DNA from 2 places in the Oceanobacillus sp. CAU 1775 genome. Region 2 is predicted to be linked to the other one. Evidence: riboswitches for the same ligand, from Rfam matches in the RefSeq annotation. Region 2 holds a riboswitch; the other holds the start of a gene.
What was found. A riboswitch is a leader RNA that binds a small molecule or an ion and turns the genes downstream of it on or off. The one in region 2 is predicted to bind glycine.
Positions count from the first base shown of each region.

Region 1: it holds a riboswitch for glycine, as region 2 does, so the genes downstream of both, gcvT (glycine cleavage system aminomethyltransferase GcvT) here and ACXYMZ_RS07295 (phosphoglycerate dehydrogenase) in region 2, are expected to answer to the same signal.

Region 1 covers NZ_JBTLRO010000002.1:56,224-65,528, reverse strand. The annotation lists gene gcvPB (aminomethyl-transferring glycine dehydrogenase subunit GcvPB) at 1-351, opposite strand, end outside; gene gcvPA (aminomethyl-transferring glycine dehydrogenase subunit GcvPA) at 344-1,693, opposite strand; gene gcvT (glycine cleavage system aminomethyltransferase GcvT) at 1,706-2,821, opposite strand; glycine riboswitch at 2,971-3,063, opposite strand; gene ACXYMZ_RS03515 (DEAD/DEAH box helicase) at 3,203-4,873, shown strand; gene ACXYMZ_RS03510 (YqhG family protein) at 4,860-5,642, shown strand; gene ACXYMZ_RS03505 (YqzE family protein) at 5,644-5,817, opposite strand; gene comGA (competence type IV pilus ATPase ComGA) at 5,954-7,006, shown strand; gene comGB (competence type IV pilus assembly protein ComGB) at 6,924-7,982, shown strand; gene comGC (competence type IV pilus major pilin ComGC) at 7,995-8,309, shown strand; gene comGD (competence type IV pilus minor pilin ComGD) at 8,293-8,754, shown strand; gene ACXYMZ_RS03480 (hypothetical protein) at 8,723-9,064, shown strand; gene comGF (competence type IV pilus minor pilin ComGF) at 9,045-9,305, shown strand, end outside.
Region 2 covers NZ_JBTLRO010000003.1:234,679-243,983, reverse strand. The annotation lists gene ACXYMZ_RS07315 (7TM diverse intracellular signaling domain-containing protein) at 1-2,332, shown strand, start outside; gene ACXYMZ_RS07310 (response regulator transcription factor) at 2,355-3,050, shown strand; gene ACXYMZ_RS07305 (anti-repressor SinI family protein) at 3,155-3,283, shown strand; gene ACXYMZ_RS07300 (glycerol-3-phosphate acyltransferase) at 3,425-4,054, opposite strand; gene ACXYMZ_RS07295 (phosphoglycerate dehydrogenase) at 4,553-5,752, opposite strand; glycine riboswitch at 5,860-5,937, opposite strand; ZMP/ZTP riboswitch at 6,034-6,115, opposite strand; gene ACXYMZ_RS07290 (flavodoxin domain-containing protein) at 6,250-6,714, shown strand; gene ACXYMZ_RS07285 (protein adenylyltransferase SelO) at 6,757-8,202, opposite strand; gene ACXYMZ_RS07280 (EAL domain-containing protein) at 8,580-9,305, shown strand, end outside.

The sequences.
Region 1 (9,305 bases), on a different contig from region 2:
CATCAGTTCCATTGCACCTTGAACCGTTGTTGGGTCTTGGTATGGGTGAATATGTGAGAATCCTGGAAGTCTAGCAACATCTTCGTTAATTACAGGGTTATATTTCATCGTACATGAGCCAAGTGGATAAAAACCGGAAAGGATTCCAAAATTACGGTTAGATAATCCAGTGTAATGACGCATTAATTCTAATTCACTAACTTCTGGAAGTTCTGCATCCACTTTTCGAATATATGCATCTTCAATTTCCTCTTCTAAATTAACTTCTGGAACATCAAGTGCCGGAAGATTATATGCAGATCTATTCTCTCTACTACGTTCAAAAATTAACGGAAAGTTCTCGTTAGCCATTGATATCCCCCATTTCTTTTACAAAAGCATCAATTTCATCTTTCGAACGAATTTCAGTTGTTGCGATTAACATGTGATTTTCTAATTCTGGATAAACCACACCAAGATTATAACCACCGATAAATCCTTTTTTAAATAACTCTTTATTTACTTCATCAATTGGTTTCTTTAACTGTACAACAATTTCGTTAAAGAAAGTTCCACTAAATACTGTAGAAATATTAGCTTCTGCTAATTTTTGTTTTGTATATCTTGCTTTTTGCATATTTAATTTAGCCATATCTTTTACACCATTTTTTCCAAGTGCACTCATCGCTGCAGCGCTTGCTAAGGCATTTAATGCTTGGTTGGATGTAATATTCGATGTAGCTTTTTCACGTCTAATATGTTGTTCTCTCGTTTGTAATGCTAATACAAATCCACGTTTACCTTGTTCGTCTACCGTTTGACCAACGAAACGACCTGGTACTTTACGCATATACTTCTCTGTCGTAGCAAAATAACCACAATGTGGTCCGCCAAATTGAGCTGGTATACCAAATACCTGTGTATCTCCGACTACTATGTCAGCCCCAAATTCACCTGGTGGTGTAAGATATCCTAAAGAAAGTGGATTACTTGAAACAACAAACATTGTTTTCTTTTGCGTTTTAATTATTTCATTTATTTTATCTAATGGTTCCACTTGTCCAAAAAAGTTTGGATATTGAACAATTACAGCTGCTGTGTCTTCATCTAGTTCTTTTTCAAGCTGCTCTAAGTTCGTTCGGCCATCTTGATAACTAATTTCTACGATATCTAACTTTTGTCCATTCGCAGCAGTTTCAATCAGCTGACGATATTCTGGATGTAATGCAGATGAGACGATAACTTTCTTCCTTTTCGTTTGCGAGACACTAAGATGCATTGCCTCTACAACTGCTGTTCCTCCGTCATATAAAGAAGAGTTCACAATTGGCATTGCTGTAAGTTCAGAAATCATTGTTTGAAACTCAAACATCGCCTGTAACTCACCTTGCGTAATTTCAGGTTGGTATGGTGTATATGCAGTATAAAATTCTTGTCTTGAAATGACATGATCCACAACCGATGGAATGAAATGATCATAAACTCCTGCACCTAAAAACGAACGATATTCTGTTAGATTTGCGTTCTTATTTGCTAGTTCTGTTAATTCTTTTTTAATTTCATACTCACTAGCAGGTTTTTTAAGGTCTAACTCTCTGTCTAATCGAACTGCTTTAGGTATATCTGAAAAAAGCTCTTCAGTAGAATCAACACCTATGGTTTTTAACATTTCTTTTTTATCTTCTTCTGTTAAAGGTAAATAGCGAAAATCCATTTGACTGCCTCCTTAGTTTTCTCGTTTATAAAATGGTGTAGGTACAATTTTAGCTTTTAATTGTTTTTTTCTTACTTGAATGAGTAATTCATTTCCAATTTCTGCATGCTCTGTTTGAATAATTGCACGACCTACATTCTTTTCCAGTGTAGGAGACTGCGTACCTGAAGTAATAGAACCAATAACTTTGTCCTCGTAAATTACATCGTAACCTGTACGTGGGATGCCTTTATCAATCATTTCAATACCGACAATTTTTCTTTCGGGACCGTTATTAATTTGTTCTTCTATAACAGACTTGCCAATAAAGTCAGAATCTTTATCTACTTTAACAGCGAATTTCAATCCTGCTTCAATTGGAGTAATACTTTCTGAAAGCTCTTGTCCGTAAAGTGGTAAGTTAGCCTCAAATCTTAAAGTATCACGTGCTCCCAAACCAGCTGGAACCAAACCTTTGTCTTTCCCTTTTTCTAATAATAAATTCCAAAGCTTTCCAACACTCTTTGGAGAAATATAGATTTCAAATCCGTCTTCTCCTGTATAACCAGAGCGTGAAATTAAAGCTTTATCTTCTATTGAATGGATTGTAATTTCGTCTGCAAATTGAAAGAACTTGATCGAACTTAAATCTGTATCTGTAACTTCTTGTAAAATTGCTTCTGCTAAAGGTCCTTGAATTGCTAAAAGTCCATAATTATCCGACTCATTTACAATCTCGATTTCTTCGTCATTATACGTATTATGCTTCACTAGCCACTCATAATCTTTTTCTGTGTTTGCTGCGTTAACTACTAGTAAATATTCATTATCTCCTAACATATAAACGATTAGATCATCGACAACCCCACCATTTTCATAGCAAAGAAATGTATAATGCGCTTTGTTAGGAACAAGTTTACTAATATCATTTGTCGTCATTTTTTGAAGGAACTCAGCCGCTTTATTTCCTTTGACTAAAATTTCCCCCATGTGAGACACATCAAATAATCCTGCTTTTGTTCTTGTTGCTAGATGTTCTTCCTTAATACTTGAGAACTGTACGGGTAAATCCCAACCTCCAAAATCAATTGTTTTTCCTCCATAAGCTTTATACTCAGGAAAAACGGGTGTTCTTTTTAACTCTGTCAAATTACTCCACTCCCCTCAATGATTGTTAAATCAAAAGACAGAGATTCCTATGAAATAGAAATCTCTGTCCTTGTACCAGAAAGTTGCATGCTCCTAGAGAGCACTTGCTTCTTGGGTGGTTTACAAATTGTAAACTCTCTCCAGAGTTGTGTCAGATATGAGTCTGTTTGCCTGAGAGATTCGTTTCTAACTTGCTCCTTCGGCGTTACAACAAAAACTGTAAACTCTCCCCATACCTTCATCCACAGCATAATTTATGTACTTTTGGTAAAACTAAAAGTAAAGAATCAGAAATTCTCAACCTTTTCTTGAATAATACCATATTTGTTGGGAAAGGTATAGTGAAATCCAAAGTTTATTGGAAGGTAAAGGATGTATCATATGGATTTGATAAGAATACAAAATAATCATACTTTTATAGAAGAACTAGAAAGAAAGCTAAATACAGATAGTACGTACTCAACTTTTGAATTGTTTAAATTAGCATATCAAGCTGAACAAGCAAGAATAACACCATCGTTCTCTGGACTGCGTAGTTTAGATTTTTTACCGCATATGAACTTTCTTCCCCATCAGATTAGCACGGCGAAAATAGCCATCGAAAAAATGAACGGGCGTGCTATTCTAGCTGATGAAGTAGGACTTGGAAAAACAATTGAAGCAGGCCTTATTTTAAAAGAGTATATGTTACGTGGCCTTGTTAAGAACGCTTTAATTTTAGTTCCAGCTTCTTTAGTGAGCCAATGGGTTCAAGAACTAAATACGAAGTTTTATATACCAACTGTTGCGAATAAAAAAAATCATAATTGGAAGCAAGAAGCTATTATTGTTTCCTCATTGGATACAGTAAAGCGTTCCCCGCACCGAGAGGAAATTTTGAAAAATGAATATGATTTCGTACTCATTGACGAAGCACATAAATTAAAAAACCATCAAACGAAAAATTATGAGTTTGTTAGAAATTTAAGTAAAAAGTATTGTCTATTACTTACAGCGACACCAATTCAAAATAATCTTATAGAAATTTTTAACCTAATTAGCATTTTAAAACCTGGATTATTAGGTGATATTAACATGTTTAAAAAGAAATTCGGCAATCAATCAAAACATGTAGAAAACAATAGTTACCTGAAGCAACTCATTGATCACGTGATGATACGAAATATCAGAGAGAATATTGATTTTCATCCTTCCAAAAGAGTAATAGAAACGATTTGGGTGACGTTTTCTGAAAAAGAAGCAGAAGCATATGAAAAAATTCAATCGATTAACGAAGCATCTCATGCTTTTACTAAAGTAATGCTTCTCCGAGAATTATGCTCTTCTCGAGAGGCGTGTTATTTATCTTTAGATAAGATTAGAAAAAGTACAGATAATCAACATATGGCAAATGATATGGATCAAATGATTAAAGACATTCAAGAATTACCCCAACACGCTAAAGCCAAAAGTACTGTCGAATTAATACAATCTCTAGGAGATAAGAAAGTTATTATCTTTACAGAATATCGGGCAACTCAATTATATCTTCAATGGTATTTACAACAAAACGGAATCCAGTCCGTGCCTTTTCGCGGCGGATTTTCAAGAAGTAAAAAAGATTGGATGATTCAATTGTTTAAAGGGCAAGCTCAAGTCTTGATAGCTACAGAGGCTGGAGCGGAAGGAATCAACTTGCAGTTTTGTAACCATCTCATCAACTATGATTTGCCATGGAACCCAATGAAGCTAGAGCAAAGGATTGGGCGGATTCATAGATTTGGCCAACAGCAAGATGTGAATATTTATAACATAGCGGTTAAAAATACAATCGAGGAACATGTGCTCACAACTTTATACGATAAAATTCAGCTATTCGAAAATGTTATAGGAAAACTCGATGCTATTTTATCAACGTTAAATCTAAAAGACATGGAAGAAGAAATACAAACGATATATTCAGAATCAGAAACAGCTGCAGAAGCAAAAATTAAGCTGAATAATTTAGCTAGTATTATTCAACAGGCTGGCGAAATAAATAAGAATGTAGGTGAAACACATGAGCAATATTAATTTAGATTACTTTTTAACAAGTTTTTTTACTGCAAATCAATGTAAAATAGAAAAACCTCAAGAAGGGATGTATTCCATTCAGTTAACGGAGGAAATGGATAAGGCATTAATGAATCGTCCATTTTATTGGCATTATATTAAAAGCATTGGTGAAGAAGGTAATCCGATGATGCTCCATCTAATAACGGACCCAAATATAGATAAATCAAAAGGAGAATGGGTTCACTTTGGTAGTCCAAGACTGCTACAAATTTGGAACCACCTTGTAACTAACGAAAAGTATGTGCACCTCTTTGAAGAAGTTCACACACAAGAAAACACACCTCTATACCCTTGGCTATTATTGAATATCAAAATAAGTTATGAGGCAAACCAAAAGAAAGAAGAATTGATTTCAATAGGGGTCCAACTAATAAACGGCAAAATGATTGTCAATATGATGGATGAATTAGAAAGGAGAAATTTAAAACAAAACATTTCAAATTATTGTTTCACGCTTTCTCCTTTAATCACAGTCAAAAATGGCTATTTAAGAATTGAAAAGGTAATCCTTGATTACATAAAAAATCAAGAAAAGGATTGGGCCCTAAACGCGCAGAAGAAGTTGGAGGAAGAATTAGATATTTTACAACACTTTTATTCAGATAATACTAATCAAAATTTATTTGAAAAAGAAGTAGCTGAGTTACATGAGCGCTATTCACCTGTTATTAATATTGAAGTAGTTAATGGAGGTATCCTTTATTTGCTTGGATCCTTTGCAGAATAGATTATTTTTTAATTAATATACGAAAAGAAAATGGAATAATACCAAACCATGTATTATAAAAGCTTTTTGACTCACTTCCCTTTTCTTTTCTCTTCATTTTCCTCTCTTCTTTAGGCTGATTATAATACTTTGTCAATTCTTCTGTAAGGTATCTTAAGTAATTATTAGTACTCATAATTTCATTGCCTCCTCTATTTTTTTAATATCATTTACCAGATCAAAAATAATATACAATATTTTTAAAAATAAAGAAGGATTTTAGAAATAAATGTCGAATGTATATATTTAAATAAAGGAGGTGTAATCTGAAATTGAACCCCGCTTTACCACTTGTTGATCGATTACTTCAAAAAGCAATTACTAATCACGCAACAGACATCCATTTTTATCCCCTTTCCAAAGAAACAAACATCTACTTTCGAATTCAAGGTGAACGAAAATTCAACCAAACAATTTCCACCCATCACTATGAATTGCTCTTAACTTACTTTAAATTTTCTGCAGGGATGGATATTGGTACATCTCGTAAACCTCAAGACGGTAGCATATCAAAAAAGATTGGAAACCTTGGATATTATTCTTTACGGTTATCTACCCTTCCACTGTCTCATACAGAAAGCTTAGCTATTCGTATCTTACCTCAAGCAAAACATCTTTCGCTGGAAGAGTTATTTCTTTTTCCTAAGCAATTGCAGACAATTAAAAACTGGGCTAAGAACCAATCAGGTCTCATACTGTTCACTGGGCCGACTGGAAGTGGAAAGTCCACAGCAATGTATGCCTTACTCGAAAATATTATCCAAGAAAAATCTTTCCAAACAATAACGCTCGAAGATCCGGTAGAAAGAAATCTAAATAATATTCTACAAGTCCAAATAAATGAAAAAGCTGGTGTCACTTATCAACATGCTTTAAAAGCCGTTTTAAGACATGATCCGGACATGATTATGATTGGAGAGATCCGTGATAAAGATACAGCAGCATTTACATTTGACGCTTCTTTAACAGGACATCTTGTACTAAGTACGTTTCATGCAAAAAATGCGGAAGGAACAATCTACAGACTTCTTGAAATGGGGATAAAAAAACAAGATCTTTTGCAATCGCTTATTGGAGTGGCCTCCATTCAACTGATTCCCATCAAAGGGACAGGAAATAAACAGCGACGAGCTGCAATTTTAGAATTATTAGATGGTGAATTACTAGAAAATGTCATCTTACAACGTCCTAAAATCACCAGTATTCACTATCCATCATTTGAACAATTAAGGAGGAAAGCCTATGCATATGGCTTCTTCAATGAAGCGGCCTTTGATAAAGTATCGCAAAAATCTCTCAGAGCAGATACAACTTCGATTTCTTAAACGTCTCCACCGGCTTATAAATAGTGGTTATCCTTTACTGGAATGCCTAGAAATCATGAAATGGGATAAAGATTTGACTCAGTTAGCGAATCAATTTATCCATGCATTGCGAGATGGAAAACCAATACACATGGTTTTTGAAGAAAATAAATTTCATGAATCTATTTGTACCTTCGTCTATTTTACAAAAGTAAGTTCGAATCTTAACGAAAGTATTCAGAAGTGCATTGAAATGTTTGAACATAAAATGACGAACAATAAAAAATTTAACCAGGCAATAAGATATCCACTAATTTTATTGTTTGTCTTTTCCCTTACCCTATTCTTTATTAATCAACAAGTATTACCATCCTTTCAGACACTTTTACAATCATCACCACAAGCAAAACAAACAATTACGATATTAATATTAATGATGGATCTATTACAATTTACCTTTATCACGTTTGCAATTACTATTGTGGTAGGTGTCATGGTTTGGCGTATCTTTAGAGGAAGAATTCCAATTAATAAACAACTAAAGATACTAAATCGAATACCCATCTATCGTAACTACCTAAGACTACAAACATCCTTTCAATTTGCAACTCATTTCAGTTCGTTATTAAAGGCAGGACTATCCCTGAAGCAAACCCTCAATGAACTCTCAAAACATGAGAAATTACCCATCATTAAATATTACGCTGACTTGATAACACTTGATTTAAATCGAGGGTTTCATTTGAGTATTCTACTTTCTGAACTGCCATTTCTAGAAAAACAACTAGTAGCAATCTTTCAGAAAAATAATGATATCCAATCACTTGAGAATGATTTAAGTATTTATAGTGAGGTGTTGATGGAAGAAATTCACCGAAAAATATTATCAATGATAACACTTATCCAACCAATATTTTATATTATCCTTGCTTGTTTTATTGTATTTATTTATATCAGTCTGCTCTGGCCAATGTTCCAATTAATAAATACTTTTTAAAGGAGAATCATGATGTTAAAAAATGAAAAAGGATTTACTTTAGTAGAAATGCTAGTCGTAATGCTGATTATTACTGTCTTGTTACTAATAATAATTCCTAACATATCCGATCAATCAAAAGCTGTGAATGATAAGGGCTGCAATGCATTAATTGCAATGGTTCAAGCACAAGCAGATGCATTCTATTTTGAAGAAGGAGCTCCACCTACAAGTATTGAGCAGCTTGAAAATAAAGGATTTATAACAAATGAGCAGACAAAATGCAATGACAAAACACAATTAAGTATTAGCAAGGGTATTGTACAAAAAAATGAAAACAACAATTAAACAAAACGGATTTACATTGATAGAAATGATAATGGTCCTAGGGATAATCTCTATGCTCATCCTTCTTGCTGCTCCAATTCAGACTTCTGTATTAAAAACACAAATAGAAAATAAATTCATTGATACATTTAAAGATGATGTACTTTTTATTCAAAATCAAGCAAGTGGGTATGAGCGAGGCACATTGTATATTCATTTTTATTCTGATCACTACATTGTAACTACTGGTGTACGTGATGCTGGTCACTATGCAAAGCGATATTATCCAGAAGGTTGGACGAATATTAACGCTTCTCAAGCGAGAATACAATTTAAAGAGAGTGGAACCATAATACGTCCGCGAACTGTTGTTATGTATTCAGAAAATGAACGAATTCATTTCACATTTCCATTAGGCAAAGGAAGATTCCATGTTGGGAGAGAAAAACGGGTTCACACTAATTGAAGTATTTATTGCTTCTAGTTTATTTTTGAGTACGGTACTAATTTTTATACCAATTATTAATAATATGCAGCATGAAAAGCAAATTCTTCATGATCGCAAAACAATTAGCCTCTATCTTCAAGAGGAATTACAATATTTTATATGGGAATCAGGATACAATTTACCAGAATCAAAAACAGCTTCAATTAATGGTAAATCCGCACAATTTTTATTTATACAGGAAAACGAATTCATTAAAGGATGTGTCAATTGGCAGAATGCAAAACAAAAAGCTGAAGAATTTTGCATCTATGCACTTGCTGTTCAATAAAAATGGTTTTACATTCATAACAACACTGTTTATGATTTCCATTCTTGCACTCACCCTTCCCTTTTTAAGTTATTCTTTACAAGCAGTTGGGAAAAGTTCTAATTATGACGAATTAGCTATTCATGAATTTTACAGGTTCTTACGTAATGAATTGATAGAATCTACATCAATAAATATTGCAGGTAACAATTTATACTTAACCCAAGAACTAGATGATGAAGGTGAAGTGAATGTTGCCGTA
Region 2 (9,305 bases):
AATTATCGGCATGATGTTTGTTGAAGTTGTACTTCTAATTATTACTTCTCTTATTAGCTGGAAAAATGGCAATCCTCCAGCTAAGTATTTTTTCTTTGGATGGATAATGTTTTTCATTGGAATTACCTTAAGCTCTATGTCAGATATTGGGCTGATTCCAACTAACTTTATAACCGCTTATGCATCACAGATGGGTTCGGGTATTGAAATTGTCCTCTTCTCACTTGCATTGGGATCTAAAATAAAATGGCTTCGGTTAGAGAAAGAAGTTCTTGAAAAACAAGCATTACAAAGTCAAAGTCTCGCAGTTCAACATTTACAGCAGGCAAATCAAATAAAAGATGAGTTTCTTGCCAATACATCTCATGAGCTTCGAACACCTCTTCAAGGGATTATCGGATTAACGGAAAATATTCTTACACAGGAGAATTTTTCAAAGGAAACACAGTATGAGTTGTCTCTCATTATCAAAAGCGGAAAAAAATTAAAGCATCTAATCAATGATTTACTTGATGCGTCTAAATTAAAATATCAAGAGATATCACTAGATGTAAGGCCAATTCATCTGTGGCAAATTACGGAAGTTGTTTGTCAGGTAAGTGCTGCAACACATGATAAGCAAATAACGATTAGAAATGAAATCGATCAAGATCTACCGATGGTAGCAGCAGATGAAATACGCTTACAGCAAATTTTATATAACTTAATTAGTAATGCTATTAAATATACGCCACGTGGAGAAATATGGATTACTGCTGAGCTAGAAGATCATTTTATCAAAGTACATATCCATGATACTGGCATAGGTATTTCTAGAAATGATCTCAAAGATATCTTTGACAATTATAAACGCGGAGAAAATATTGATGAAGTAGAAATCGGTGGAACAGGTATTGGATTATACATTACTCGACAGTTAGTCAACATTCAACAGGGTGAAATTTTCATTGAATCTGAATTGGGTAAAGGAACAACCGTAAGCTTTACGGTACCAATATTTGATAGGAATCAAGCTAATCTTTCTGTACCTAATGAACAAGATGAAATCGAAAATAGAGCTAGTATTCATTTACTGCCTTCCACCAAATTAAATAGCCAACCGAAGAAGCAAGGAAGAATATTAATTATCGATGACGAATCTATCAATATACACGTCTTAATTAATCACCTTTCCTATGAAGGCTATGAGACAATTACTGCTTATGATGGAGAAGAAGCAATTTCTATCCTTTCAAATCAACCGATTGATTTAGTTATCCTGGACGTCATGCTCCCTAAACTATCAGGCTATCAAGTCGCAAAAATAATAAGAGAATCATTTACACTTTCAGAATTGCCAATCCTTATGTTAACCGCCAAGTCACAGATTGATGATATCACCACAGCATTTCAATCTGGTGCTAATGACTATTTGATTAAGCCGTATGCGAAAGAGGAGCTACTGGCACGTGTGAATACCCTAATGACACTCAAACTCATGATGCAAGAATTAACGGAGGTGAATAGAGAACTTCAGATATTAAATAACTCTCTTGAGACTCAAGTCGAATTGCGAACCGCTGCACTCGAGGAAAGAACTTCTGAACTCTCGCAAATAAATACGGCTAGAAAACAATTAATGACGAATATTTCACATGAACTTGGAACTCCAATGACATCGATTAAAGGCTACGTAAAAGCAATGCTCGATGGTGTGATTAAGCCAGACAATGAGAAATACATTTCACTTGTTTACCAAAAGATTTTATTCATTGAACGACAGATACAGGATCTATATGAACTTGCTCGCTTGGAGTCTGGTCAATTAAGTTTTAACTGGGAAAGCGTGGATATTGAAACATTTATTACGACTTGTCTCCTTCGCTATGAAATCGATGTCCAAGAAAATAATCTTACATTTAAATATAACGAGGAACTACAAGACGATGAAAAAGCATATCTTTTAATAGTCGATATCGATCGCATACAGCAAGTCATGCACAACTTAATTTTTAATGCTTTTCGCTTTTCAAAAAGTGGTGGAGAGCTCTCTATTCACGTGAAAATAATTGAACAAACGTATCAAGATACACAAAAAAAAGCAAAGGAAACTAAATTTTTACAAGTAAGTGTTTGTGATAATGGAATAGGGATTGATCAAGAATCAATCAAGTATATTTTTAATCGTTTTTATCAAAAAGATGAAGGAAAGAATAGTAATTTAAACGCGAATTCAGGGCTTGGTTTAACTATCGCTAAAGAAATTATTACCTACCATAACGGAAGTATTTGGGCAGAAAGTGAGTATGGTACTGGAACTTGTATTTACTTTACTATTCCAGTAACCCGATAGACCTTGGAAGGGTGTAATCTTTATGAAGCGCGAAAAAATATTAATCGTAGAAGATGATTACGATATACAACATTTATTACAACTTTATTTTGAGAAAGAGTTCAAACTCCATTTTTCAAGTGATGGAGTTGAAGCATATGAAACTTTCACAGCTGTGTCACCAGACTTAATTATCTTGGACATCATGCTGCCAGGTTTAGACGGAATTGAAGTATGTAAAAAAATCAGGAAAGAAAATAAAGATGTACCTATTATCTTTTTAAGTTCAAAAAGTGAATATGATGATCGAATTCTTGGCTTAGAAATTGGTGCAGATGACTATATCATTAAACCATTTGACCCTGGAGAAGTTCTTGCTCGTGTGAAGGCACATCTGAGGCGGAAGAATATCGCTAAGCGTATTCAAAAGAAATCGAAAAACAGTAAGGTAATAGGAGATTTAGAAATTAATTTAGATGACTATTCCATTTTTCTTGATGGAAGAAAGGTAAAATTATTCACGAAAGAAAAACAGCTCCTTTTATTTTTGATTCAAGAACCAAACAGAGTTTTTTCCATTGAACAACTTTACAATCATATTTGGGGCGAAGATAAATTTGGAGACTTCAATACGGTTAAAGTTCATATTAGTAATTTAAGAAGGAAAATAGAAAAAGACCCGGCAAACCCTGTTTATATTCAAACTGTACGTGGGTATGGCTACAAATTTAATAGCTAAACATTTTTAAAATTTATTTTATTTTTTAACCTATTTTTTACCTTCATCTTCTACAATAAGAATAGTCCAAATCTTGTTGCTATTAGGAAGGGGAAAGGATCTACGTGTATGCTAACCAAATCGTTTCTGAAGTGATGCTGGATCAGGAGTGGGTATCCTTAATACAAGAAGCAAAGAATATCGGGTTAACAATAGAACAGATACGCGATTTCCTAACTAAAGAAAACACATAATCAAGTTTACAAGTACATCGAGATTAATTTAGGTGGGGCAAGTTAAATTTAAATACATCGTTTATTGGGGATATAGACATAAAGAAAAAACGGTACACAAGCAGATGATAGATGGCTTGTGTACCGTTTTTTAAAGTATCTTTAACCTCCAGTTGCTTCTCTTTGGAGCAAACTAGAAAGTTTTACTTCTTCTTTATTCATAATTCGTTTAATGTTATCCAAATGTTTAATGACAAATAAAACGGTAAACATAAATGCAATAAACGTTGCTCCTTGATTATAAATGAATGAAGTATACGTAACAAATGAGAGATAAGCGATAAACGTTCCGATCACAAAATAATTTGTGACAAAGGAAAAAATAAGAAAAAGAATGAATGCTACCAATGCGAACTTCCAGTTAAAGAATAAAAGAACCCCAAGGAAAGATGCTGTTCCTTTTCCTCCACTAAAATTCATGGTTATCGGATAATTATGTCCCACAATGACGAATAAAGCGTTGATATATAACAAAATAATTTGCGTTTCTGCAAGTAATTCTGTACGTGAGAATAGAATTGTAACTAACGTAAGAGATAAAATCGCTTTAAAAATATCAACGAATGCTACGAATGCAGCTGACTTCCAACCTAGTAATACAAAAGTATTTGTTGCGCCAGCATTCTTTGAACCATTATTCTTTATATTAATTTGTTTATATTTACCAATTATTTGGGAACCATTCATACAGCCAAATAAATAACCAATTAAGGCAATACTAATAAAATACATACTGTCCCCCCTTTAAATCAATGTATCCACCTACTTATTATAGCATGAAAAGGTAGTTAGACTAATACATTTTATGAAGATATTTCTTTTGGTGTGTCTGCATTATTTGATATTTTTTTGTTGGATTCGAGTTTGTTTTTTAGATTATCTCTTTAGAAATTGGGTGATGGTAAAAGTTCAATATGGTTAAGTGGAGAAACCCGCTTCGGAAATATACTACGCTTTCCGCGGGCGGCTGGTGAGCTTCCTCGTACGCTTTGCGTACTGCGGGATCTCACCTAAGCCTTTCCTCCCGCAGGAGTCTTCGTATATTTCCGAAGCTCATTCTGTTTTCTACTTCATCAATGTTGAAATCTCAAATTTAAACTTTAACAAATCTTAAAATTAAATAAAAATCATGTTGTCTTCTTTAATATGTTAGACAACATGACTTTTAAGCTTTTCAATATTTTATTAACTATGAGGAGTTTAATCACCCCATAATATATAAACAAACACTTAGATTACTCTTATACGAATAACGTCTTCGATTTGATTTATTTCAGATTCAATCCTTGTGAGGATATCTCCAGTGATCTCTTCGTCAATATCAATCATTGTGTATGCATAGCCACCACGGCTCTTGTTGATCATTGCTGCGATGTTTAGTTTGTTTCCTGATATAATGGTACTCATTTGACCAACCATATTAGGTACATTGTGATGAAATACTGTTATACGCTTTTTACCTGTGAATGGAAGTGATGCATTTGGGAAGTTAACTGCATTCACAATGTTACCTGTCTCTAGAAAATCTTTAACTTGTTTCGTAGCCATGATTGCACAGTTTTCCTCAGATTCTCTCGTTGACGCTCCTAGATGTGGTAAAGGTACAACGTTTCTCATCTGTAAAATCTTATCGTTTGGAAAATCGGTAATATACTTTCCTACGATACCAGCTTCTATTGCTTCTTCTAAGTCATCTTCATTTACAAGCCCACCACGAGAAAAGTTCAGAATATGTACCCCTGGCTGCATGATTTGAAATGCTTTTTTATTAAATAAATCCTTTGTTTCTTTTGTAAGCGGAACATGGACGGTAATAAAATCTGCTTCCTCAAAAACTTCTTCTACAGACATTGCTCGCTCAATATTTCTTGAAAGTTTCCAAGCTGTATCAATAGAAATATATGGATCAAAGCCGATTACATCCATATCTAAACTTAGGGCATCATTAGCGACTAGTGCACCTACAGAACCAAGCCCAATTACGCCTAGTTTCTTTCCTTTAATTTCTTTTCCTACAAATTGCTTTTTGCCTGCTTCGACTAACTGAGGTACTTGTTCTCCTTTACCTGTAAGGGTTTTTGCCCATTCGATGCCATCGAAAAGATTTCGTGAAGAAGCCATTAAGCTTGTTAGGACAATCTCTTTTACAGCATTCGCATTTGCTCCTGGTGTATTGAATACAACTACACCTTTTTCAGAATGCTTCTCAACAGGTATATTATTGACACCTGCTCCAGCACGGGCAATTGCTTTTAAATTTTGATCAAATTCTAATTCATGCATATTATAGCTGCGAACAACAATTGCATCTGGAGTTTCACTTGAATTATCTATTATATAATTGTCATTTTTAAAGACCTTGAGTCCATTCTCAGCAATATTATTTAAAGTCTTAATCGTCTTAACCCTGTCTAATGTTAAAGTTGTCATTTTTCTTTTTCTCCTTTAGTTTCATACTTTTGCTCATAAATTTTATAAACCAAAAAAAGATTGGAATATCCCAATCTCAAGTTAAAAGAAAATAACAAATAGACTTTGTTATTTCTTCTGTCCTTTTGCCTGAGATTTTGAACCCTTCGGCGTTGCATAAATGCATTCTCTCCAGAAGCTGCTCCTGCTATAGTTTTACCCATAACATTCGTCGCGTTAAATATTCATTTTGTGTCATCGCCTCCATTTAAAGTTAAAGAGGCAAGGAAAATAACCCCTTACCTCTCTGCCCAGACGATCGACAATTTTTCTGATCATGTACTCCCTTGCGGTTATCCGCGTTCGTCAGTTGCACAAGACGTTCAATTGATGTTACTTTAACAGATATATTACTTAAATTCAATAGGCAGAATTAGAATTAATATTAAATTTGAAATATTTTTCACTTGTAAACGCTTTTATTACCATTAAGATGAAAGAAAGGAGAATTAATGAATATGAAAAACATGAAAAAAGTATTAATGCTCTACACAAGCTTAACTGGAAACACAGAAATAATGGCAGAGGAAATGCTTGATGAATTAAAAAGTATCGAAAATATCCAGCTGGAATCAAAGTTATTTGATGAAAATATAGTTTCACCAAAAGATTTATTGAAGTATGATATTATCTTTTTCGGTATTTATACTTGGGTTGATGGTGATGTCCCAATTGATGCTGAAGAATTCTTTGACCGATTACATAAGATTGACCTAACTGGAAAAGTTTTTGGTATTTTCGGATCTGCGGATTCTAACTATCCTGATTATGGGACTGCGGTAACGATGTTTTATGAACAATTAGAAAAACTTGGCGGGACAATGGTTCCCGATCAAATTATTTCAAATGTAGAACCTACTGCAGAGGATTTGATTCGATGCCGAAAAATGGTGAGAGCCGCATTCGATAGTTTATCCCAATAATAAAAGCTACTCCTAAACTTATAACAAGGAGTAGCTTTTATATTAGGTTCCACAATACGTTTGATACGATGGGTCGTCTGATATTTTTTTCCTAGCGAACGCTTGCTGTTCCTTCGTGTGTGCAAAGGGATTTTCAAGCTTATTTACTAAGGACTTTGTAACTTCATAATTGTCTTTATTTACTGCAGCTTCTATCGCTTCTTCCACCCATGCATTCCTTGGGATTAATGCAGGATTATGATTTTTCATTAAAACATGCGCTTCTTTTTCAGATTCATTTTGTCGCCCTATTCTCTCCTGCCAACTTTGCTTCCACTTTTGAAAATCATCCATTTTTGCCATTGGAAAACCAGAGTAATCATCAAAAGTTAGGGCTAAGAAGGTATTCGTATAATCTACTTGGTAATGTTGCATCATGCTTAACAAACTTTCTATTAAGGCTTCGTCATTAGCTTCTTCATTAAATAAGCCTAGCTTTGCTCTCATTCCTTGATACCAATTTTTTCTATATGCAATCTGATAAGACGAGATTGCTTCTTGTGCTTTCTGAATCGCCTCATCTTTATTGTTAGCTAGCAAAGGCAAAATTGCTTCTGCAAATCGTGCAAGATTCCATCCACCAATGCTCGGTTGATTCATATACGCATATCTTCCATTGATGTCTATCGAACTAAAAACTGTTTTTTGATGATAAGTATCCATAAAAGCACATGGTCCATAATCAATTGTTTCTCCACTAATCGTCATATTGTCTGTATTCATTACCCCATGAATAAAACCAACCAGCTGCCACTTCGCAATCAAAGCTGCTTGTCTTTCAATAACTTTTAGTAAAAATGCTTCGTAAGGATTTTCTGCAGACTTAACTTCTGGATAGTGCCTGTCGATCGCATAGTCCGCAAGTGCGATTACATCTTCAATCTCACCGAACGCCGCAGCGTATTGAAACGTTCCGACTCGCAAATGACTTTCAGCTGTTCGTACAACAATTGCACCATCTAGGGTAATTTCGCGATGAACGTCTTCACCAGTTTTTACGACGGCTAGACTTCTCGTTGTTGGAATACCCAAATGATGCATTGCTTCACTTATGATGTATTCTCTAATCATTGGTCCTAGTGCTGCTCGTCCATCACCACCACGTGAAAAAGGAGTCTCTCCCCCACCTTTTAGCTGAATATCAATTCTTTTATTATCTGGTGTCATTTGTTCACCGAGAAGAATCGCACGCCCATCACCAAGCATTGTAAAGTTGCCAAACTGATGCCCAGCATAAGCTTGCGCTATAGGAGTCGTCCCAGGTGGGAGTTCATTGCCTGCAAGAATAGCAATTCCATTTTCCTTGTTTAGTTCTGCACTCAAACCTAATTCCTCACGAAGCCCATTATTAAAGAGAACAATTTCAGGGTTGGCTGCTTTCTGAGGGTTAGTCGCTGTATAAAATTTGCTTGGTAAATTTAAATAGCTATTTTCTAAATTCCATTCCATAGAAGAGTTGGTTACCATATGATCACCTTTAGTTAGTTTGACTTATGCTAGCATTATACGTATTTATAAGGAGTATTACCATTCCTGAAGATTTAACACTTGAAAAAAATTACAGTGCGTCGTGCTACTTTACATTATTCAACTTAATAAATTAGTGATATTATAACATTTCTAATATCAGTAATAGACTAAATTATGAGATAATGATATGATAGAACCATTACTTTCTACCCTTAATATTGAAAACAACTTATATTTTTACAAATTACTTGCTGTTATACTTATTTTAAAATACGAGTGATCGAAAAAACATAGATAAAATGTACTTAATAAAGAAGTCTTTACTTTTAAATCCTAAATTAATGAGGGGGATCATTATGTTTTCGAACACAAGGACCCAAGATAAATTAAAGAAATTATTAAATGAAAGGGTGCAACATACTTACTCAAACCTAGTTAAAAACTCTCCAAGTATCTTTTTAATTATTGGAGACTCTAGTGGCATAATTTTAGACGTTCAAGGAAACGTAAGCAAGCATATCCCCTTGGATAAAAAGAATTTAATCGGAAAAAGTTTTTTTGATTATATTTATGCGGAAGACATCGTTAAAGCAGAACAATCAATGGTTAGAATTTTAAATGGTGAGACACAGCAAGTAACTTTTCGTTTTTCAAATGGAAATGGAATTGCTATTCCTATTGGGGTAACGATGATTCCAATTATAGATGAGAAGGAAGTTCTTGGATTTTATGGATTAACGCATATGATCTCCGATGATGATCCATTATTTGATGAAAATATTGAATCACATGATCAGCTGCAATCACTGACCCATCATGCAGCAGAAATTATCAGTATCATCGATCCAAAAGGCATAATAAAATTCCATAGTCTTTCTGTCGAAGCTATTCTTGGCTTTACTTCAGAGGAAATGACTGGAAAAAATACGTTTGATTTTGTCCATCCAGAGGACGCACTTCATGCTAAAGAACTCTTTAATGAAATTTTACTTCGACCAAACGCTTCTTTTACAATGGAAATAAGAATGAAACATAAAAACGGGGACTGGCGAGACTTCAGAGTCATCTACACTAACTTATTA